2 regions of the Desulfonauticus autotrophicus genome follow, and region 2 is predicted to be linked to the other one. Evidence: riboswitches for the same ligand, from Rfam matches in the RefSeq annotation. Region 2 holds a riboswitch; the other holds the start of a gene.
What was found. A riboswitch is a leader RNA that binds a small molecule or an ion and turns the genes downstream of it on or off. The one in region 2 is predicted to bind cobalamin.
Positions count from the first base shown of each region.

Region 1: it holds a riboswitch for cobalamin, as region 2 does, so the genes downstream of both, ACZ42F_RS09200 (sirohydrochlorin cobaltochelatase) here and ACZ42F_RS10875 (anaerobic ribonucleoside-triphosphate reductase activating protein) in region 2, are expected to answer to the same signal.

Region 1 is NZ_AP042395.1:1,608,954-1,619,927, reverse strand. It holds gene ahcY (adenosylhomocysteinase) at 1-1,133, opposite strand, end outside; gene ACZ42F_RS09220 (zinc-ribbon domain-containing protein) at 1,314-1,649, shown strand; gene ACZ42F_RS09215 (YIP1 family protein) at 1,594-2,286, shown strand; gene ACZ42F_RS09210 (hypothetical protein) at 2,300-2,635, shown strand; gene ahbC (12,18-didecarboxysiroheme deacetylase) at 2,650-3,834, shown strand; cobalamin riboswitch at 3,835-4,019, shown strand; gene ACZ42F_RS09200 (sirohydrochlorin cobaltochelatase) at 4,187-4,960, shown strand; gene cobI (precorrin-2 C(20)-methyltransferase) at 4,957-5,622, shown strand; gene cbiD (cobalt-precorrin-5B (C(1))-methyltransferase CbiD) at 5,683-6,690, shown strand; gene ACZ42F_RS09185 (SAM-dependent methyltransferase) at 6,683-7,294, shown strand; partial or broken gene ACZ42F_RS09180 (cobalt-precorrin 5A hydrolase) at 7,285-8,060, shown strand; gene cobJ (precorrin-3B C(17)-methyltransferase) at 8,006-8,773, shown strand; gene ACZ42F_RS09170 (class I SAM-dependent RNA methyltransferase) at 8,770-9,891, opposite strand; gene ACZ42F_RS09165 (Smr/MutS family protein) at 9,896-10,429, opposite strand; gene ACZ42F_RS09160 (LOG family protein) at 10,545-10,974, opposite strand, start outside.
Region 2 is NZ_AP042395.1:1,913,219-1,924,192, forward strand. It holds gene ACZ42F_RS10860 (valine--tRNA ligase) at 1-1,080, shown strand, start outside; partial or broken gene cobA (uroporphyrinogen-III C-methyltransferase) at 1,125-2,646, shown strand; gene purN (phosphoribosylglycinamide formyltransferase) at 2,647-3,324, shown strand; cobalamin riboswitch at 3,422-3,609, shown strand; gene ACZ42F_RS10875 (anaerobic ribonucleoside-triphosphate reductase activating protein) at 3,638-4,306, shown strand; partial or broken gene ACZ42F_RS10880 (ribonucleoside triphosphate reductase) at 4,291-6,338, shown strand; gene ACZ42F_RS10885 (hypothetical protein) at 6,436-6,663, opposite strand; gene ACZ42F_RS10890 (TIGR04282 family arsenosugar biosynthesis glycosyltransferase) at 6,798-7,715, opposite strand; gene ACZ42F_RS10895 (mercuric reductase) at 7,712-9,241, opposite strand; gene ACZ42F_RS10900 (TVP38/TMEM64 family protein) at 9,244-9,897, opposite strand; gene ACZ42F_RS10905 (methyltransferase domain-containing protein) at 10,192-10,974, opposite strand, start outside.

The DNA.
Region 1 (10,974 bases), 300 kb from region 2:
GACTTACCAGATTCCAAAATCCACTTGTCCACCTGGGGCTTTATGTTGATTCTTTTACATTTGGGATTGTTTTCCAGATAGCTCATTTCTATTTCTGAATCAAAATGTCCAATATTACAGACTATGGCTTCATTTTTCATCCTTTCCATATGTTCGCCTCGAATGACATCACAGCAACCAGTAGCAGTGACAAAGATATCTCCCAGGGGAGCCACTTCTTCCATGGTTTTTACTTCATAACCCTCCATGGCAGCTTGCAGGGCACAGATGGGGTCAATTTCCGTGATAATCACTCTAGCTCCCATACCTCTCAGGGCCTGGGCACAGCCCTTGCCCACATCTCCATAGCCACAGACCACAGCTACTTTACCTGCAATCATTACATCTGTAGCTCTTTTGATTCCATCGATTAAAGATTCCCTGCAACCATACAGGTTATCAAACTTGGATTTGGTCACAGAGTCATTAACATTGATAGCTGGGAAAAGCAGCTCTCCAGTTTTTTCTAACTGATACAAGCGATGAACTCCTGTGGTGGTTTCTTCAGAAACTCCCCTGATGTTTTTAGCAATGCGTGTCCATTTTTCTGGGTCTTTTTTTAAGCTGTGTTTTAATCTTTCTACCAGAACCTGCATGTCCTTGTGCTCAAAGGTTTGTTCCAGAAAGGAAGGATCTTTTTCTGCTTTTACTCCCAGATGGATAAATAGAGTGGCATCCCCTCCGTCATCTACAATAAGGTCAGGACCAGAGCCATCAGGCCAGGTCAGGGCTTGTTCTGTACACCACCAGTATTCTTCAATGGTTTCCCCTTTCCAGGCAAAGACCTTGGCCAGGCCAGCTTTAACCACTGCAGCTGCAGCCTGGTCCTGGGTGGAAAAGATATTACAGGAAGCCCAGCGGATATCTGCGCCTAGTTTGTGAAGGGTCTGGATAAGCATGGCAGTTTGAATGGTCATGTGCAAACTGCCCATGATTTTTAAGCCCTTTAAGGGCTTTTCTTCCCCATACTTTTCTTGCAAAGCCATAAGACCTGGCATTTCATTTTCAGACAGGGCCATTTCCTTTAACCCCAAATCAGCCAGGGACATATCTTTAACTTTGTATTCAAGTTCTGGTTGTAATTCTAAAAACATATATTCCTCCTCTAACAATCTATAAAAAGAGGTTTAACCTCAAAGGATGGGTTTTAGCAAGTTTTTAAGCTTATAAAAAAATTGCCCTTTTCTCTTTTTTTAGTTTACTTGATAATTAATTACTAAATGATTAAGAAAATAGACTAGGAAAAACACAATATAAATAAGGGAGTAAAAACAATGAAAATAAGTTGCCCTAATTGTGGTTTTAGCCGGGATGTGCCTGAGGAAAAAATACCTCCCAAGGCAACCCGGGCTACCTGCCCTAAGTGTGCCCATAAATTTGAATTTAGAAAAGCAGAGCCTGCCCCATCTTTTATTCCTAGTTTTAGTCAGGAAGAAGAAGTAAAAAGGGAGCCAGAAATAACACCTACACCTGTAGAAAAAGAGACCACTCAGGAGGTTTTAGCAGAATCTTCTCTGGAGGAAAAGAGAAAAGGAAAAGCCCCAGGCAGAAGGTTTGTGGGAAAAGTTAGAAGGTCTAAAACCAGAAGAAGACCCTCAAGTCTTATCTGAAGAAAAGGTTGAAAAAGAGCAAAAAACCGACCCAAAAGAAGAGATCCCCTGGGAGCATCTGGAAAATTATGGTTTTTTCCCTGGGTTTTTTTTGACCTTAAAGAAAACTTTGTTTTCTCCTGGAAAGTTCTTTAGTCAAATGGAGTTTAATGGCTTTGGTAAGCCCTTAGTTTATTATCTTTTGCTAGCTGAAGTCCAGGCAATTTTTACTTTTTTGTGGGAAATGCTGGGCATATTCCCGCACTTACAACAGGAAAACGCTCAGCTAGGTGGGCTTGTGGGCCTTTCAGCCATGGGTTTTGGCTCTTTACTAATACTTATTTTTTATCCCTTGCTCTTGACAGGAGCTCTTTTTTTGGCAGCCGGGCTTAATCATCTTTTTTTGAGTATTTTTCGGGCCGGGAATAAAGGTTTTGAAGGTACTTTTAGAGCCATAAGTTATGCCAGTTCACCTTTGATTCTGGGCATTATTCCTGGGATTGGCCAGTTTGTAGGTGCCCTTTGGTCCATGGTGTTGAGTATAATAGCTTATAAAAAGGTACATGAGACCACTTATACCCGGGTAATTTTGGCTTTACTCCTGACTCCTTTTATTTTAGGGCTAAGTCTCTTTTTGGTGTTTAAGTTCTTGGTCTAGAGAGTGTTAAATTATGTTTAAAAAATTAAAGGCTTTTTGGCGACAGATTAAACTTCAGCAAAGGTTGAAAGCAGAATTAAAGCCAGCCTATTTTCATAAAACTACAGAAGAAATATTGTATCTGACCAGATTGGCAGAGCAAATTTTACCTCCTGATGAAAAGTTTAAATCCAGAATTGTAAAAATTCGCCTGGAGATGTTAAAGCTTAAAAAGTTAATTGCTGAAGATGAATTTGATAAATTGCCTTTAAAAACCAGACAAGAATTGAGAAAAAGCTTAGAGCTTTCTAAGCACCAATTGGAAGAAAGCCTTGGTTTTGTAAAACCACCTACAAAAATTATTCAATAGAAAAGGAGGTTGTTATGATAGGTATTTCCAAGCTTTATTGTGATAATATTGAGCCTTCAGATGCCTTGCGTTATGGCAGGCATTCTAAAAAATTACCTTCCCATTTGCTCCAATTTTCCAAAGACAAAAAACCGGTAGTAGTCTGGAATATGACCAAAAGGTGTAACTTGCGTTGCGTGCATTGTTATGCCCAGGCAGTAAGTGAAGAAGGAGTAGATGAAATTTCTACCACCAGGGCCAAAGAGATTATTGATGATCTGGCCAGTTATGGCGCTCCTGTACTGTTATTTAGTGGTGGAGAGCCCTTGGTGCGAAAGGATTTGGTAGAGCTTGCCCATTATGCTGTATCCAAGGGCATGCGTGCAGTTATTTCCACCAATGGCACTCTTATTACCAGGGAAAAGGCCAAGGAGTTAAAAGAGGTAGGGCTTTCTTATGTGGGGATTTCCCTGGATGGGGGAGAAGAGGTGCACGACCGCTTTCGCAAAGTACCTGGCTCCTTTCAAAAGGCCATGGAAGGCGTAGAAAACTGTCAAAAAGAAGGTTTAAAGGTAGGATTGCGTTTTACCATCAATAAGAGAAATGTAGAGGAAGTTCCCAAGATATTTAAGATTTTAGAGGAAAGGGAAATTCCCCGGGTATGTTTTTATCATTTAGTCTATTCTGGTCGAGGCTCAGAGTTGATTAAAGAGGATTTGGATCATGCTGAGACCAGGAAAGTGGTAGATTTGATTATGGACTTGACCCAGGAACTATTTGCCAGGGGCAAGAAAAAAGAAGTTTTGACTGTAGATAATCACGCTGATGGCCCTTATGTTTACTTAAGGTTGTTAAAAGAAAATCCCGCCAGGGCAGCAGAGGTGTACGAGCTTTTGCAGTTTAACGAAGGCAATAATTCTGGAAGAGGAATAGGTTGTATTTCCTGGGATGGAAGCGTTCACGCAGATCAGTTCTGGCGTAATCACACCTTTGGCAATGTCCTGGAAAGGCCTTTTTCTGAAATCTGGGAAGATCCCAGGATTGAACTGTTGCAAAAGTTAAAAAACAAAAAGGCTTATGTAAAAGGTAGATGTGCTAAGTGTAAGTATTTAAACATCTGTGCAGGTAATTTCAGGGCTAGAGCTGAAGCCTATTATGGCGATATCTGGGCTCCAGACCCTGCCTGCTATCTCACAGATGAGGAAATAGGCTTAAAATAAGGTTCTTTAACTTTTTCTGGTGCCTAACTCAGGCTTAATAGGGAATCCTGTGCAAATCAGGAGCGGTCCCGCCGCCGTGAGCCCTAAGAAAACCTAAACTTCCTGGTGTGCCACTGCCTAAAAAGGTGGGAAGGCCGAAGTTTAGGGGGGTGAGCCGGAAGACCTGCCAGAAAAGTCTGGACCGTTTGGGTAACGGGGGCTTTACCCAAACGCGTGTCTTTTTTTGGCTAGCCCCAAAAAATTGAAGGGGGTTTGTTATGTCCTATTCTTTCTCCTTTATTTTCAGCCTTTTTTTCTTTTTTTTAGTCTTTTTTCTGGCCAGACCCTGGCTCAAACCGCAAAGCAGGGGATTTTGTTGGTAACTTTTGGTTCTTCTTATCAGCAAGCGGAAAAGGCTTATGAGCTTATTGACCAGAAGGTTAAAAAAGCCTTTCCCAGAACGCCTGTTTACTGGGCTTATACTTCTAAAAAAATAAGAAACAAACTGGCTAAAGAAGGGAAGCAGATTGATTCTCCTCCCCTGGCTTTGGCCAAAATGTTGGAGCAGGGGTTTAGTGAAGTGGTAGTGCAGTCTTTGCATGTAATTCCTGGAGAAGAATTTGACTATCTTAAGCAGGTAGTAAATAGTTTTGCCCATTTACCCAAGGGGTTTAAAAAGATTAGCCTGGGTAAACCCCTTCTTTATTCCAGTAAGGATGTGAAAGAAGTGGTAAAAAAACTTTATCCTGTTTTACCAAAGTTAAATAAAGAAGAAGCCTTTTTATTTATGGGGCATGGTACTGAACATCCTGCAGATGTATATTATGCAGGCCTTAATTACTGGTTGCAAAATAAAGATAAGAGGTTGTTTTTAGCTACTGTAGAAGGTAGCATAGAGCTAGAAGATATTTTACCTGACTTGCGCAAGAACAAAATTAAAAGAATTTATTTAATGCCTTTTATGAGTGTGGCTGGAGACCATGCCCACAATGATTTAGCTGGAAAAGAAGAAGACTCCTGGGCAAGCACACTAACTAAACTTGGCTTTGAGTGTGTACCCTATTTAAAAGGCTTGGGAGAAATAGAAAGTGTAGTAGATATCTGGGTCAAGCATCTGCAACAAGCTTATAAGGAATTGGATAATTGAAATCTTTTCAGGTAAAAAAAGGACATTTTTATGCCCTGGGAGTAGGTCCAGGAAGTGCGGACTTACTTACCTTGCGAGCAGTAAAGGTTTTACAGGAGGCAGAGGTTATTTTTTGCCCTGCCTCTTTAAAAAAACAAGAAAGCTTGGCCCTAAAGATAATTTCTCCCTATGTGCAGGAGCAGCAAATCAGAGTGGTCTCTTATCCTATGCAGAAAAATTCCAGCCAGACCTGGGCCCACTGGCAAAAAATAGCCACAGAGATTGTGAAGTTGTGTGAGCAAGACAAAGTGGTAGCCCAGGTTACCCTGGGAGACCCTCTTTTTTATAGCACCAGTTGTTATTTGTTGAGCTTATTACAACCTCTTTTAAAGAAAAAGATTCATGTAGTTCCAGGCATTACAGCCTTTCAGGCAGCTTCAGCCAGGTTTAATCTGCCCCTTAGTTTGCAGGAAGACAGCTTTCTTTTACTGCCTGGAAGTGATGTAAAAAGGCTGGAAAAGGCCTTAACCTGCTGTGAGACGCTGGTTATTTACAAGGCTGGAAAAAACTTAAAGTCTATTTTAGACTTACTGGAAAAAAAGGATTGCTGGCTGACACCTATCTGGTTGCTTATGTGGAGCAGGAAGAAGAATATCTTGTTCACCAGCCAAGCCCGGATATAAAACTTCCCGGTTATCTGGTAACCATTATTGTCAAACTCGGGCATAAACCCTGGACTGAAAGTGAGAACAGGACTTAGTACAGGCACCTATGCTGCAGCCCTGGCCAAGGCCAGCGTGTGTTTGCTTTTGGGTAAGGCTAAAAGACTCAAAAGCATCTGGGTCTTGTTGCCAGATAAAAGATGGGTAAGAGTGGTGCTTACCAAAGCAAGACTTCTCTCTAGCCATAAGGCTGTGGCCTGGGCCAAAAAGGATGCTGGTGATGACCCTGATGTCACCCATAAAATGACTTTAGGTTGTTTGGCTTTGCTTCGAGAAGACAAGCAAATTGTGTTTAAAAGAGGCAAAGGGATTGGAGTGATAACCAGGCCAGGTTTACCTTTACCCATAGGAGAAGTGGCCATAAATCCCAGTGTAAGAAGGTTGATTGCAAAAAACCTGCACAACCTTTCTACTGCAGGAGTGGAGCTTACTTTTATGGCGCCTTTGGGAGAAAGGATAGCTTTAAAAACCTTTAATCCCCGCCTGGGTATTAAAGGAGGAATTTCCCTTTTAGGTACCACGGGCAGAGTAAGGCCCTTTTCTAAAGAAGCTATTAGAAAAACTATTGAACTTCATTTAAATTCCTTACTTGCCCAAAAAATAAATCCTCTGGTTTTGGTGGCTGGCAATTTGGGGAAAAAAGCAGCTTTAAAACTTGAATTTTCTGCAGAGCATATCGTAGAAGTAGGTAATGACTGGCAGACAGCCTTTTCCTTTTTAGAGGAAAAAGAGGTAAAAGACTTGGTTATTCTAAGCCATCCAGGAAAACTCTTGAAATTTTTAAGTAAAGAATTTTACACCCACAGCAAATACTCTTCTTCTGCCTTAAAAGCTCTTGCCAGTTATGGCTTTAATCCAGATAGTTTTAACACTGTAGAGGATTTTTTTCTGACTTTAGATAATCCGGATATTATTCATAAAATGTTAAAGGATGTAAAAAAGTCAATTCTGGATAATTTTAATCTCATGGTTAATAGCTTAAGGGTTTACTTTATAAATTACAAGAGTGAAATTATCGCTTATGCCTAAGCTTAGTATTATTGGCTGTGGTCCAGGAAATCCTTCTTATTTATTGCCTGTAGCCAGAGAAAAGGCCCTGGAGCAGGATTTGCTTGTTGGCAAAAAGATGTTTTTGGATTTTTTCCCTGAATTTAAAGGAATAAAAAGAGAACTTTCCTCATCTTTACAGAAAGAAATAGGCTTTTTAAAGCAGGAAATACACAAAGTAAAGGTGGGATTACTGGTAAGTGGCTCTCCCTTGCAGTTTAGTTTGGCCAGGCTGGTCTTAAAAGAAGTTGGCCGTAAAAATTGTGTAATTATTCCAGGTATAAGTGTGGTTGAAGTGGCTTTAGCCAGACTGGGGCTGGATAGAGAAAAATTGTTTGTAAGCAGTTTTCACGGCCGAAGGCCTTTGTTGAAGCCAGAGGACCTTTTATCCTTTGAGCACTGGGTATTTTTTCTGGATAGGGATTTGAGCTGGCTTAAAGAACAGGAATTTTTATTTTCCCTGGGTAAGTTTTTTTATCTAGAAAACTTAACCTTGCCTGAAGAAAGGGTGTTAGCCTTAAAGAGCAGTGAAAATTTACCTCAAGTTAAGGGCCCAGCCCTTGTGGTAGGAAGTAAATGGCTATAGCTTATATTACCTTTTCCAGGGAAGGATACTCTTTGGCCGAGAGGTTAAAGGAAGAACTGGGGGGAAGTATCTATTTTCATGAAAGTATAGGCGCTAAAGAAGGTATCTCTTTTCCTAAAGTAGGAGAAGTTATCCCAGAGATTTGGAGGGTTTATTCCAGGATAGTTTTTTTAGGGGCTAGTGGGATTGCAGTGCGAAGTATTGCCCCTTTACTCGTTCATAAAACTGTGGACCCTGCAGTGGTAGTGGCAGATATTGGAGGCAGGTTTGTTTTTAGTTTGCTTTCCGGACACGAAGGTGGAGCCAACCTGCTGGCTTATGCAGTGGCCAATGTTTTAGGTGCCCTTCCTGTTATCACCACTGCTTCAGAAGCTCGTAAGGATATTGTGGTCGGCCTGGGCTGTAGAAAAGGGGTGAGTCTAGAAGACTTAAAAGAGGCCTTACTTAGGGCTTTGGCCAAGGTAGAGGTGGATATTACTAGAGTAAGGCACATTGCTACCCTAGAAGTAAAAAAAGGAGAGCCAGGCTTATTAGCCCTTTCCCGGGAGCTAAAGATTCCCTTACTTTTTTTGAAAAGGAAAGGATACTGACCTCTCCCTATGTTTTGCCAGGTTCTTCCTTTGTCTTAAAGAAGGTGGGTGTACCTGCTGTGGCTGAACCAGCCTGCCTTTTAGCCAGTCATCAGCCCAAACTTATTTTAAGGAGAATGGTATGGAAAAATACCACCATTGCCCTGGCTCAGGAGCAATTTTTGTCCTGGGAATAGGGCCTGGGGATAAAAAATATAGAACGCTTTATGCTGAAGAAATTTTGAGTAAATGTCAGGCTCTGGTGGGTTATCACAAGTATCTGGAGCTGGTAAGAGACCATTTTGAGCACAAACAAATCTTTTCTTCAGGCATGGGCCAGGAGATTTTAAGGGTGGAAAAGGCCCTGGAATTGGCAGAAGAAGGCTTAATTGTGGGAGTTGTGTCCTCAGGTGACCCTGGCATTTATGGAATGGCTGGCCTGGTTTTAGAATTAATGCAGAAAAGAGAAAAGTTTTTGCCTGTGGAAATCATTCCCGGAGTAAGTGCCGGGCAATATCTGGCAGCTAAAGTGGGTGCTCCTCTTATGCTGGACTTTGCCTGTGTGAGTTTAAGTGATTTGCTTATTGCCTGGGAAAAGATAGAAGGCAGGCTTTTGGCCCTGGCCCAGTCTGACCTGGTTACGGTGCTTTATAATCCCAGGAGTAAAAAAAGGACCTGGCAGCTAAAAAGAGCTAAAGAAATTTTTTTACGCTTTCGTCCTCCCCATACCTGGGTGGCGATAGGAAAAAATCTTAGCCTGGATAGGGAAAAGTTTATTTTAACCACTTTAAAGGATTTGAATTTAGAAGTGGTGGACATGCGTACCACTTTGATTATTGGTAATGACACCACCCAAAAGCTAGGTGATTTTTTGGTCAGTTTACGGGGATATGCCCGGAAAATGACTTAAGTTTTTTCCAGAACTAAAATTACCTCTAAATGATAGGTTTGGGGAAACATGTCCAAAAATTCCAGATAAGTAAGGTTAAAACCCTGTTTCCAGAAAGGTTTTAAGTCCCTTAAAGTATTTACTATATCGCAAGAAATCCAGACTATTTTTTTTAATCCAGAGAGATGGGCAATATTGTGCAGGTTGGGAGCTCCACTTCGGGGCGGGTCAATGATAACTGCCTCTGGTTTAAACCTGCTTACTGGTTCCAGGTCTTTATTTAGATTGGCCCGGGCTAGCGTTAGTTTTAACTGGTTAAACTGAGCAGTATATTTGGCTAACTCCAGGCTTTTGGGGTTTTCCTCCACCAGGAGCACTTTTTTCCCCAGATAGGCCAAAGCCAAGGCAAAGTTGCCCATTCCTCCGTAAAGGTCAGCTATCCTTTCTTCCTCTTTTAAAAGCGTACACGCCCGTTCTATGAGCAGGTTGTTGAGCCTAAAATTGGCCTGAAAGAAGGTATTGGCAGAGAGAAAATAGGTTAGGGGCAAGTTTTTTAAGGGAAAGCTTAAAAGTTCCTCATCTCCTTCTATACTGGTTTTTCCCTGCGGTGAACTGGCCACTACATAGGAACCCTTAGATTTGTTTTGGACCAGATTTTTAAGGTTGTGGCCCAGGGTTTTATCCAAAAGCAGGCAATCCTGAATGGGAAAGGTTTTATGGGAATTTAACTGATAGTAGCAGGGCTTTCCTTTGTGGACAAAGACCTCTCCTCTGTAGCGATATCTCCAGTTTTTGGGAGAAGGAGTGATTAAAAAATCTATTTTTTGTTTTAAGCCTCTTTGTAAGGCGTCTTCTAAGATTTGCTTTTTAAAAATCAGTCCATCCTGGGCGCGTACATGCCCAAAAGTACAACCGCCACAAACTGGAGAATGGGGACAGGGATGTTTTCTACGCCAGGGGGAAAATAGGACTTTTTGGCAGGTGGCTAAACAAAAATCCTTTTTTTCTTTATAGATTTCAACGAGTACTTGTTCCTGGGGGAAGCAGGGCGGAGAAATAAGGATAATTTTTTCTTCTTTGGTTTTAGCTAAGGCTTTACCCCGCCAAACAAGCTTTTCTACAGTTACTTCCAAGGGCATTTACTTAAGAGGGGTAAAGATAACGATCCCAAATAATTTTACCTCTACTTTTTTTGTACTTTCTAAGCAAAACATAAATCGCTCCTGCTCCCCCATGACATGGTAGAGCTGAACAGAAGGCTAAAACTATCCGTTTAAGTGGCTCTCTGGTAAGCCAGGATTGTACTTCTCTTTTGAGCACCCCCAGGCCCAAAGGAGAGTTAATTCCTCTGCCGGTAATAATTAATAAACAGCGTTTGTTTTGTAAATAGTTGTCTCGCACAAATTCTAAAAAGGTTATCTTGGCATCATCTACTGTAAAGCCATGTAAATCCAGAGTGGCCTCTATACTAAACTCGCCTCTTTTTAACTTGTTTAGAACCTTTTGATTAACCCCTTTAACAGAACCTTGCAAATATTCATCAGTATATTCCACCAGAAATTCAAAATTACCTGTAAAAAACTGTTCCCATTCTTTGGGCTCTTGTACTTTGACCTTACTTTTTTTGGGTAAGGTTATTTCTGGTCCTTTTTGTTTTAAAGGCTCTACATCAGCCATGGCCTGCCAAAAAAGCTCTAAGTCCTCCTCCTTTTTGGGCGCAGGCTTTATTTTAGGTTTTTCCCTTTTTCAGGAAACTTTTCCTTGGGAAGTTTCTTAAAGGGGTTGTGCATGGCTAGATAATTACCAGTCTTTTGATGATGTTTAAGACTTCTTCTGCCTCATCTACCACAAAAAAGATATCAAAATCCTGCTCCTTAATAAATTTTTTGGGCAAGAGCTTGTTTTTAAACCAGTCCAGTAAGGGAGACCAAAAATCTTTGCCCACCAAAATGATGGGAAAGGGTTTTATTCTTCTGGTTTGAGTAAGGACCAGGGCTTCGCTCAGTTCATCCAGGGTGCCAAAGCCACCAGGCATGACTACATAAGCCATGGCATACTTGATAAACATTACCTTGCGGACAAAAAAGTAGCGAAAATCACAACGCAGGGTGGTGTATTCATTGGGCTTTTGTTCAAAGGGTAAATGGATGTGCAAACCTACAGACTTTCCCCCGCCTTCTAAAGCCCCTTTATTTCCGGCTTCCATTAGACCAGGCCCACCT
Region 2 (10,974 bases):
GTTTATATTCATGCTTTGGTTCGAGATGCCCAGGGACAAAAGATGAGCAAGTCCAAGGGCAATGTAATTGATCCTCTGATTATGATTGATAAGTATGGAACAGATGCCTTGAGGTTTACTCTCACTGCCTTTGCTGCCATGGGCAGAGATATAAAACTCAGCGAAGAGCGTATTGAAGGCTATAAACACTTTATCAATAAAATCTGGAATGCTTCTAGATTTGCTCTAATGAATTTAGATGAAAATTGTTTTGAATGTGAGTTGGAAAATGTAAAGGGATTAGTGCATGAATGGATTTTACATCGTTTAGAAGAGGTTAAGGAAAAAGTAAAATCTGCCATTGAAAGCTATAATTTTAACGAAGCAGCCCAGGTATTGTATCAATTTGTCTGGCATGAATTTTGTGACTGGTATTTGGAACTTATAAAACCAGTACTGTATGGAGAGGATAAGGAAGCTAAACTAATGGCCAAAACCTGTTTGCGCCAGGTCCTGGGAGAAACTCTTGTTTTACTGCATCCCATTATTCCCTTTGTAACCCAAGAGGTCTGGACCTATTTGCCTGGAGTAAAAGAAGAGAACCTTTCAAAATTGCCCTATCCTCCCTTTAGGCCTGAATGTATAAAGCCTAAGGTAGTAGAAGAAATGCAGTTTTTGCAGGAAGTTATTTCTGGAGTGAGAAATATTAAGGCAGAACTGGGTATTTCCCTGGGTACAAAGGTAAAATTGCTGGGCAGAGTTGCTGAACCCAAAGACAGAGAATTTTTAGAAGTTCATAGAGAGCTCATTACCTTTTTGGCCAGACTGGAAGATATGCAGGTGGAGAGCGACTTAAAAGAGCCTGAGGGGTGTGCAGGATTTGTGGCTAAAGGGTATGAATTTTTTGTCCCAGTAAAGGGGTTGGTGGATATTGAAGCTGAGCTTTCTCGCCTGGAAAAAGAGTTTGCCAAGATTGATAAGGAACTGACCATAATAGAGAAGAAATTAAACAATCCTGGTTTTTTAAATAAAGCCCCACAACAAGTGGTGGAAAAGGAAAAAACAAAACAAGCTGAGTATAAGGAAAAAGGGAAAAGATAGAAAAGCTTTATAACAGGCTTAAAAGTATTGTCTAAGGATGGGGTATGAGTAAAGGAAAGGTATATTTAATTGGTGCAGGTCCCGGGGACCCTGGTTTGCTCACCTTAAGGGGCAAGGAGATTTTAGAGCAGGCTCAGGTGGTGGTTTATGACTATCTGGCCAATGAGGAGTTTTTAAATTTTTGTCCTCAGGCAGAAATTATTTATGTGGGTAAAAAGGGGGAGATTACACTTTACCCCAGGAAAAGATAAATGAGCTTTTGGTAGAAAAAGCCAGAGAAGGTAAGGTTGTAGCCAGGTTAAAGGGAGGAGACCCTTATGTATTTGGCCGGGGTGGAGAAGAAGCAGAAGAACTGGTGGAAGCAGGCATTGAATTTGAAGTGGTGCCTGGCGTAACTTCAGCCGTGGCTGCACCTGCCTATGCTGGAATTCCTCTTACTCACAGGCGCTTTGCCTCTTCGGTTTCTTTTATTACCGGGCATGAAGATCCCAAAAAGCCCGAAAGTGCAATCAACTGGAAGGCCCTGGTGGAAAGTAAAAGTACCCTGGTCTTTTTTATGGGCGTAAAAAATCTACCTTCGATAGCCAGCAATCTACAACAGGCCGGGATGTCTAAAGATATGCCTGTCGCCCTGGTCCACTGGGGTACTACCTGCAAACAGCGTAGTTTGGTTTCCACTCTGGAAAAAGTGGCTCAAGAGGCCAAGGAAAAGGGGTTTAAAGCTCCTTCTTTGATTGTGGTTGGAGAGGTGGTGACTTTAAAAAATACTCTGGATTGGTTTGAGAAAAGACCTCTGTTGGGTAAAAAGGTTGTGGTTACGCGAGCCAGGCAGCAGGCTAGTGGATTTAAGCAAAAGCTAGCTGCTTTAGGGGCGTGTGTGCTGGAATGCCCAACCATTGAGGTGGTTCCCCTCTCTGATTATAGTCTGTTGCACCAAGCTTTGGCCAATTTAGAGTTTTATGACTGGCTTATTTTTACTTCTGTAAATGGAGTGAAGTATTTCTGGCAAGAACTTAGAAAAGCCAATATGGATGCCCGCAGCCTGGGTGGACTTTTGGTGGCAGCTATTGGTCCAGCCACTGCCCAGGAACTCCAAAAAGTAGGTATTTATCCTGATTTTGTACCTCCCAAATATGTGGCTGAAGAGGTGGTTGCTGGTCTTTTAAAGCTGGGAATTAAGGGCAAAAGGGTTTTAATCCCCAGAGCTAAAAAGGCCAGAGAAGTGTTGCCTGAAGAGTTAAATAAGGCTGGAGCCCGGGTGGATATTTTGCCTGTATATGAAACCAGGCTGGGACAGGGAAAAAAGAAGAGCTTTTAAGCTGGATAAAAGAGGGAGAAATGGACCTGGTTACTTTTACCAGTTCTTCTACAGTGGAAAACTTTTTTCATTTAATAGGAGATGAGGTATCCAGAGAAGAATTAGCAAAGCTAAATTTCGCTTCCATTGGTCCCATTACTTCCAATACCTTAAAAAAGTTTGGTTTTACTCCCCAGGTAGAAGCTAAAGAGTATACCATTGATGGTTTGTTAGAAGCAATTTTGACCTTTTTTAGAGGAGAAAAGTAAATGCTTTCCCTGGCTGTACTTATTTCTGGCAGTGGCTCCAACCTTCAGTCCATTATTGATAAAATAGAAGAAGAAAAGTTAAAGGCCAGGATAAAGGTGGTTATTTCCAATAATCCTGAGGCCTATGGTCTGGAAAGAGCTAAAAAACATAACTTAAAAACCGAAGTGGTAGAGCACCAGCAATACCCAAGTAGAGAAAGGTTTGAACAGGAACTAATAAAGATTATTAGGGGAGTGGGTGCAGAGGTGGTGGTTTTGGCTGGATTTATGCGCATCCTTTCTCCCCTTTTTGTTTCTACTTTTCCGCACAGGATTTTAAATATTCATCCTGCCTTACTTCCCAGTTTTCCAGGGCTTCATGCCCAGGCACAGGCTGCAGATTATGGCGTAAAACTTTCGGGCTGTACGGTGCATTTTGTAGATGAAAAGATGGATAATGGACCCATTATTATTCAGGCTGTGGTTCCTGCCTTGCCTGAAGACGATGGAGATAGCCTGGGAGCTAGAATCTTGCGCTGGGAGCATCGCATTTATCCCCAGGCCCTTAGCTGGCTGGCTGAGGGCAAATTGAAAATTCAAGGCCGCAAGGTCTTGTTAGAAAAGGAAATGAAACCCTTTCTGGGACCGATAGAGGAACCAGGCCTGGTATCTCCGGGGCTAGAAAAAGATTTTTTTTAATCTTTTGATATAATTTAGAAAAAAATTTTTTCTTTAACCCTCTGGTTTGTTGACAACTTTTTATTTGCGTAATTTTTTTTATTTGAGTTATGAAAAGCCAATCTCGGGTGCTCCAGGTGCCTAATTTAGGCTTAATAGGGAATCCTGTGCAAATCAGGAGCGGTCCCGCCGCCGTGAGCCCCTCTAAAGGCAAGCTTGTTTACCAGCCACTGTCTCTACAGGTAGAGATGGGAAGGCCAAGCTTGTGGGGTGAGCCGGAAGACCTGCCTGGAGATGGTCTTACTTTTCTCTAAACGAGGATTTAGAGAAAAGCTTGGTTAAACATATTGAAACTATAAGGTTGAACATGAGTGACCTGGCAGAGCTAAAGGGGTTTTTGCCTTTTAGCTTAATTGATTGGCCTGGAAAAATCAGTGCAGTTTTATTTTTTTCTGGCTGTAATTTTGCTTGTCCTACCTGTCATAACTGGCAACTGGCCCAGGAAGGCCACCTTTTACCTGCTTTAGCCTGGGAAGAGGTCGTAAGTAAACTTAAAAAAGACCAAAAGTGGCTGGAGGGAGTGGTTTTAACCGGTGGGGAAGTGACTTTGTTGCCTTATTTGGAAGAGCTTTGTAGGGAGTTAAAAAACCTGGGGTATCTGGTAAAGGTGGATAGCAATGGTTTTAAACCTCAGGTTTTGGAGAAGCTTTTGGCTTTAGACTTGGTGGATTTACTGGCCATAGATGTAAAAGGTCCTTTTGAAAAGTATTCAGCCCTGACAGGTAAAAAGGTAAGCGTAGAAGAAGTAGAAGCTAATTTTACTTCTATCTTTGCGTTAGCTCAAAAATATTCACATAAATTTTATTTTCGTTTAACCAAGGTGCCTTTGTTAACAGAGAAAGATATTGAACTAACCAGAGAATATTTACCCCCAAATTTTACCCTGCATTTACAAGAGTACATAAACCCCAAAGGGAGGAATAAATTATGCCAGAGCAGATAAAAAAAAGAGACGGAAGACTGGAAACCTGGTCTGTAGATAGAATTGCCCAGGCCATTTTAAAAGCTTTAAAGGCCAATCAGATTAAAGACCCTCTTTTGGCCAAAAGATTGGCCTTAAAGGTAGAAGCCAAGCTCAAGGAATTTTCCGTGGTGGACCAGGAACAGGTTCAGGATATGGTGGAATTGGTTTTAATGGAAAACAGGCTCTATGAAGTAGCTAAAAAATATATTTTATATCGAGAGAAACGAAGAGAAATAAGGGAACAAAAAAAGAGTTTTCTGGATGTGTGTCAGGTCATAGATGAATATCTGGAAAAAAAGACTGGAGAGTGAATGAAAACGCCAACCTGTCTCACTCTTTTCAGGGATTGATGCTGCACCTTTCTGGCTCTGTACAGGCCAGATACGCTCTGGAAAAATATCCTGAAGAAATTCGAGAAGCCCATAACCTGGGTTATTTTCATATTCATGACCTTTCCTTTGGCTTGGCAGGTTATTGTGCTGGTTGGAGTTTAAGGGACTTGCTCCTGGAAGGATTTAACCTGGAAGGCAGGTGTTCAGCAGGCCCTGCCAGACACTTTGATTCTGCTCTGGGACAAATGGTTAATTTTTTGGGTACCTTGCAAAATGAGTGGGCAGGGGCTCAGGCCTTTAACAATGTGGATACCTATCTGGCTCCCTTTGTTGCCTATGATGGACTTAGCTATGAGGAAGTAAAGCAGGCCATTCAAAAATTTGTGTTTAATTTAAACACCACTTCCAGATGGGGAGGACAATCTCCTTTTACCAATTTGACCTTTGACCTGGTTCCACCTGCTCATATTGCCAGCGAACCAGTAATTATAGGTGGCAAGTTGCAGGACAAGACCTATGCTGAGTTTGAAAAGGAAATGGAATGGATAAACAGGGCCTTTTTAGAGGTGATGCTGGAGGGAGACTATCACGGCAGAATTTTTAGTTTTCCCATTCCCACTTATAATGTGACCAGAGATTTTCCCTGGGAAAGTGAAGTGGGGGAATTGATTTTAAAACTTACTGGAAAATATGGGGCGCCTTATTTTCAGAATTTTATTAACTCAGACCTAAAACCAGAGGATGTGCGCTCCATGTGTTGTCGCTTACAGATGGACTTAAGAGAACTCCGCAAAAGAACAGGTGGGCTTTTTGGGGCAGGAGATTTGACTGGCTCCATTGGGGTTGTGACCCTGAACTTGCCTAAACTGGCTTATCTTGCCCAGAATGAAGAAGACTTTTTGCATTTGATTAGCGAGTATGCTGAATTGGCCAAGGATTCTTTGGAATTTAAACGCAAACTTATTGCAGACAACTTAGAAAAGGGCATGTTTCCCTTTACCAAGCGTTATCTAAAGGTGGGATATAAAAATCACTTTAGTACCATTGGGCTGGTGGGAGGTCACGAGGCCTGCATGAATCTTTTAGGCAAAGGTATTGAAACCGAAGAAGGCGTAAATCTGATGCAAAGAGTATTAAAACATCTGCAAGAACTTACCAGAAAATTCCAAGAAGAAACTGGAAATCTATATAACCTGGAGGCTACTCCTGCTGAAGGCACTAGTTTTAGATTGGCTAAAATAGATAAGTCTCTTTATGCCAATATTTATACTTCTGGTAATGGTGTTCCTTATTATACCAACTCTACCAATTTGCCAGTTGACTATACTACTGATATTTTTAGAGCTTTAGAGCATCAGGATAAATTACAACCTCTTTATACAGGTGGCACTGTTTTTCATGTTTATTTGGGCGAGGCTGTTTACGATAAAGAAAGTTTAAGAAAGTTTATTGTTAAATCCCTTTCCAACACTAAATTGCCTTATCTATCCATTACTCCTACCTTTTCTGTATGCAAGCAGGATGGATATCTGGAAGGGGAGCATTTTACCTGTCCAAAATGTGGACAGGAGGCAGAAGTTTATACCAGAGTGGTGGGATATTATAGGCCTGTTCAACTGTGGAATAAGGGAAAACAGGCAGAATATACTTTGCGTAAACAATTTGAACTTGTAAGCTAGAGATAAAAGCTGATAACTTTTGATTATTTGATTAAGAGAGGCTGGGCTGGAGTATAAATTTTTTGTGTTGTGCTTATAAAAAATTTATTAGCTTATCCTACAGGTTAAAAAGAGGATTTTTGCCTGATAGGTAAGCCTTTCTTATTTGTTTAAGGTCATAGCCTAAGAAAGCTGCTAAAAGTACGCATTGATTTAAGTAGGTGGTTTTCCATACTCCATATTTTTTCCACCTTCTGCCTGATGTTAAGAGATATTCATCTGCACAGGCTATTTTACCTCTGCTTTTAGCTTTTTTTACAAAAAGTAAGTCTTCCAGGATTGGCACCTCAGGAAAGCATCCCAGTTTAAAAAAATCATCTCTTTTAAGGAAAAAACCCTGATCGCCATATGGCTTTTTTAGCAGGTTGGCTCTGATATTTGTGCCAAATTCAATAAGTGCTTTTCCTTTAATGTTTTCGGCTATTTTAAACTTAAAAAAACCAAGCAGGGGTTGTTTTTTTCTATAGTTTCCCGAATGCAGATATCCCAGTTGTCAGGTAAGATAGAATCAGCATGGGCAAAAAAGAGTATATCGCCACTTGCTATTGCTGCTCCTTTATTCATCTGCTTGGCTCTGCCAGAGGGGCTAACAACAACTTTACACTCCATTTGCCTTACAATGCTTAGAGTATTGTCTTTGCTCCCTCCATCTACAATAACAGGTTCCACATTAAATCCATCTTTTAGCTGATTTAAAAGGCAGGCAATATTTTTTTCTTCATTTAAGGTGGGGATAATTACAGAGATTTTTTTAGGTATATCTTCAAATTTATCTACATCGCTTAAAGTTTGCAGAAGTTTGTAGTTTTTAACTTTAGCTAGGGTTTGTTTTAGTACTTTTCCGGTTCCCCAGTCTATGTTTTCAAATAGTTCCGGAATAAGTTGGTTTAATCCAAGCAAATAATAACCACCGTCTTTAGCAGGCCCAATTACACAGTTGTATTTAGCAAGCAGTTTAAAGGCTTTTTTAAGCAATTTGGCTCGCAAGTTGGGACAATCACTTCCTATTAAGACAATGTTTGTAAATCCTTCTTTAAAACCTTCGGCAAAGGCCTGTTTTATTTTTTCACCCAGGTCTCCCTTACCCTGTTTAGAATATACAATATCTTCTCCCAGCCACTCCTGCATTTCCCTTTTTGTCCCGCCAGTGTACTTGATTTTAAAAGGTAGGTTTGTTTTTTTTACCTGAGAAACTACAAAGGAAGTCATCACTCTTTGTAGATTGGCTGCACCTGCAGGGCCTAGCTGGGTAATTAGGCGTGTTTTTGTTTTTCCAGGAACAGGATAGCGAGTAAAAATTATAATAAGGTTTTTGTGGTTTTTAGCAGAGAAGCTCATCTTCTTTGAAACTTAAGCCACCACTTTAAAATCTTTGCTACCAGCGGGGTGAGTCTGCTTTTCTGGTAAAGACTTGCCACCCGCTTTATGGCTTCACTTTGAGTTGGGTAGGGATGTATTACCTTTGCAAGTTTCCTAAGCCCCAGGTTATAGGTCATAGCGATAGTAAGTTCATTTATCATTTCACCTGCGTGTGCTGCTACGATAGTTGCTCCCAGGATTTTGTCTGTTCCTTTTTTAACCATTACTTTTACAAAGCCAAGGGTTTCACTTTCAGTTTGTGCACGATCATTTTCATGCAGGTCAAATTTAAAATATTCCACAGCCAAACCTTTGCTTTTGGCCTCTTCTTCATACATTCCCACATGTGCCACTTCAGGGTCAGTATAAGTACACCAGGGTATGACAAGAGAACTCAAGCGTTTTCTTCCCTTAAAAAGGGCATTTTGAACCACAATCTGAGCTGTTGCTTCTGCTGCATGGGTAAACTTCCACTTCAAACAACAATCACCTGCAGCATAGATGTTTTTATTGGTGGTTTGAAGAAAGTCATTAACCTTTATTCCCTTTCTTAAATCATATTCTACCCCTACTACATCTAGATTCAGCCCTTCTACATTGGGGGCTCTTCCGGTAGCTACCAAGATTTCATCAGTTTCTATGTTTATTCTCTCCTTGTTTTTAATCTTTTGGACAGAGACCATTTTTTTACCATTTTTTAATTTTTTTACTTCAACCACTTTTGACTCACTTAACATTTCAATACCATCATTTTTTAAGACACCTTCTACTAGTTCTGCTGCTTCGATATCTTCTCTTGGTAAAACCCTTGAGTATTTTTTTACCATTGTTACTCTGGCGCCCAACCTGCTAAGAGCTTGGGAAAGCTCACATCCAATAGGACCGCTACCAATGACAAGAATATGTTCAGGAAGCTTTTCTAGGTTAAAGATAGTTTCGTTTGTTAAATAACCACTTTCTTTTAATCCAGGGATATCAGGTACAACAGCCCTTGCTCCAGTGGCAAGGACAGCTTTTTTGAATTTTAAGACTTTTTCATCCACTTGGACTGCATTATCCCCAACAAAGCGCCCTTCTCCTAAAAACACATCCACCCCCAGTTGAGAATACCTTTTTACAGAATCATTATGGCTGAGATTAGCTCTTATCCTTCTCATCCTTTCCATCACTTTAGGAAAAGCGGACTTGGTCACCTGCTGGCTTTCAAAACCATACAGCCAGGCATTTTTTAATGTGTGGGCTATTCTGGAAGACTTAATAATGCTCTTGGAGGGTACGCAGCCCACATTAAGACAGTCTCCACCCATCAGGTCCTTTTCAATAAGAGCAACCTTTCCTCCAAGGGAAGCAGTGATAATGGCACTTATTAGACCAGCTGTACCTGCACCAATGACAACAAGGTTGTAAATTGGCTCAGGTTCAGGGTTAAGCCAATCTTCTGGATGCACATTGCTTAGAAGTTTTTGGTTATAAATATCCTTTGGAGATAAACTTAATCTAGACATAATTATTCCTTAATCTTTTTTCTTGCTCTTTTAACTACAAAAAATAGAATTATAAATATTAACAAAACAATAAGTATGAGCACCCAGGGTACCTTGCCTTCCTGGATAGAGGTAGTAACAGCATCAGTTCCAACCACATAAAGTATTGTTCCTGGCAACATGCAGATAAAAGACCATAATACATAAGTCATAAAAGGAACTTTGGTGAGTCCAAAACCATAATTGAGCAGGTTAAAAGGGAAGAGGGGTACAAGTCTTGTAATGGCAACTATTATGGCACCATTCTTCTCGGTCATATCGTCTAGCTTTTTAAACTTTCCGTTCTTTTCCAAAAGCGATGCAATAAAGTCTCTGGCAAGATATCTTGAAATTAAAAAACATAAGGAAGCTCCAATGGTTGCTCCAAATATAACTGTTATTACACCTACAACTGAGCCAAAAATAGCTCCAGCCATTATTGTTAATGCTGAACCTGGTATTGCCATTACAGTTGCTATAGCATAAACTCCCATAAAAATAATGGGGCCCAGGGCTCCTTTGGAGGCAACCCATTCTCTAAACTCTCCCAGTCTGTTCCCAAGTCCAAGTGCTTTACCAGCAAATACAAGGGATAAGATAATTAAAATAGCTAAAAGGGGTTTAATATATCTTTTCATTTAACATCCACAAGTACTTTTAAAGTTGTCACTATCTTGTTTTTTAGCACAGTCAAATAATCCATAATGATGCGAACGGTCTCCAATCACTTTAAAATGTTTTACATATCTTGTCTGAGATAATATTGATGCTGTATTGCCACAAACAGGCACTGGTTTGCCTTTTTCAAAGAGATGATTGGCATCTAGTTTAAAGAAGTGGGGCTCCTGGGGTATGGTGCCAAGATAAATGGCGATTTGTCCGTAATCTTCACATCTATCTTCCAGGTCATTGAGTTTAAATACCCTTAGAGTTTAGGAGTAGAGTTTTATCCTTCCAATTTTTTGCTTTATTTCTGGATTGGTTATTTCTATCTCTCTGGAAGAGACAATCCTGAGATCAGGATATCCAAGTTTTGTAACTTCTCTTCTAAAATCTTCAATATAAAAAGCTCCTGCAATACATTCACTTATAAGTACAGAATTGTTTTTTAATTCTACAGGGATTCTTCTGGAGGCAAATACATCAGAAAAATAAAGCTCTCCACCTGGCTTTAACACTCTAAAAATTTCCTTTAAGAGCCTTAATTTGTCAAAAGAGAGGTTTACCACGCAATTGGATATTATTACATCTACAGAGTTGTCTTTTATCCCCAGCTTATCAAGTTCTTCAATATAACCTTTTTTAAATTCAATATTAGGTTTTCTAAAACCAAATTTTTTGGTCATTATGCCTATGTATTTTTGAGCTATCTCAAGTTGTTCTTCTGTCATATCAATGCCAAGTACTTTACCTGACTCACCTACAAGCTTTGATAAAATATAGGCATCTCTTCCTGTTCCACAACCAAGGTCTATCGCTGTACATCCTTCCACAGCTAGAGGAATAGGAGAGCCGCAACCATAAAATTTATCTAGAATCTCTTCTTCAATCTCCAGAAGTATACTTTTTACATAATCTGGAACATCTTCAGTAGAGCAGCAGGCAGATGTTTTTAAATCCCTTTTGGTTTTTAAAACTTTACCATAATATTTTTTTATATCATCTCTATCAACAGATTCTTTTTGAATAAGGATACTTTTTTTATTTTTTATTTT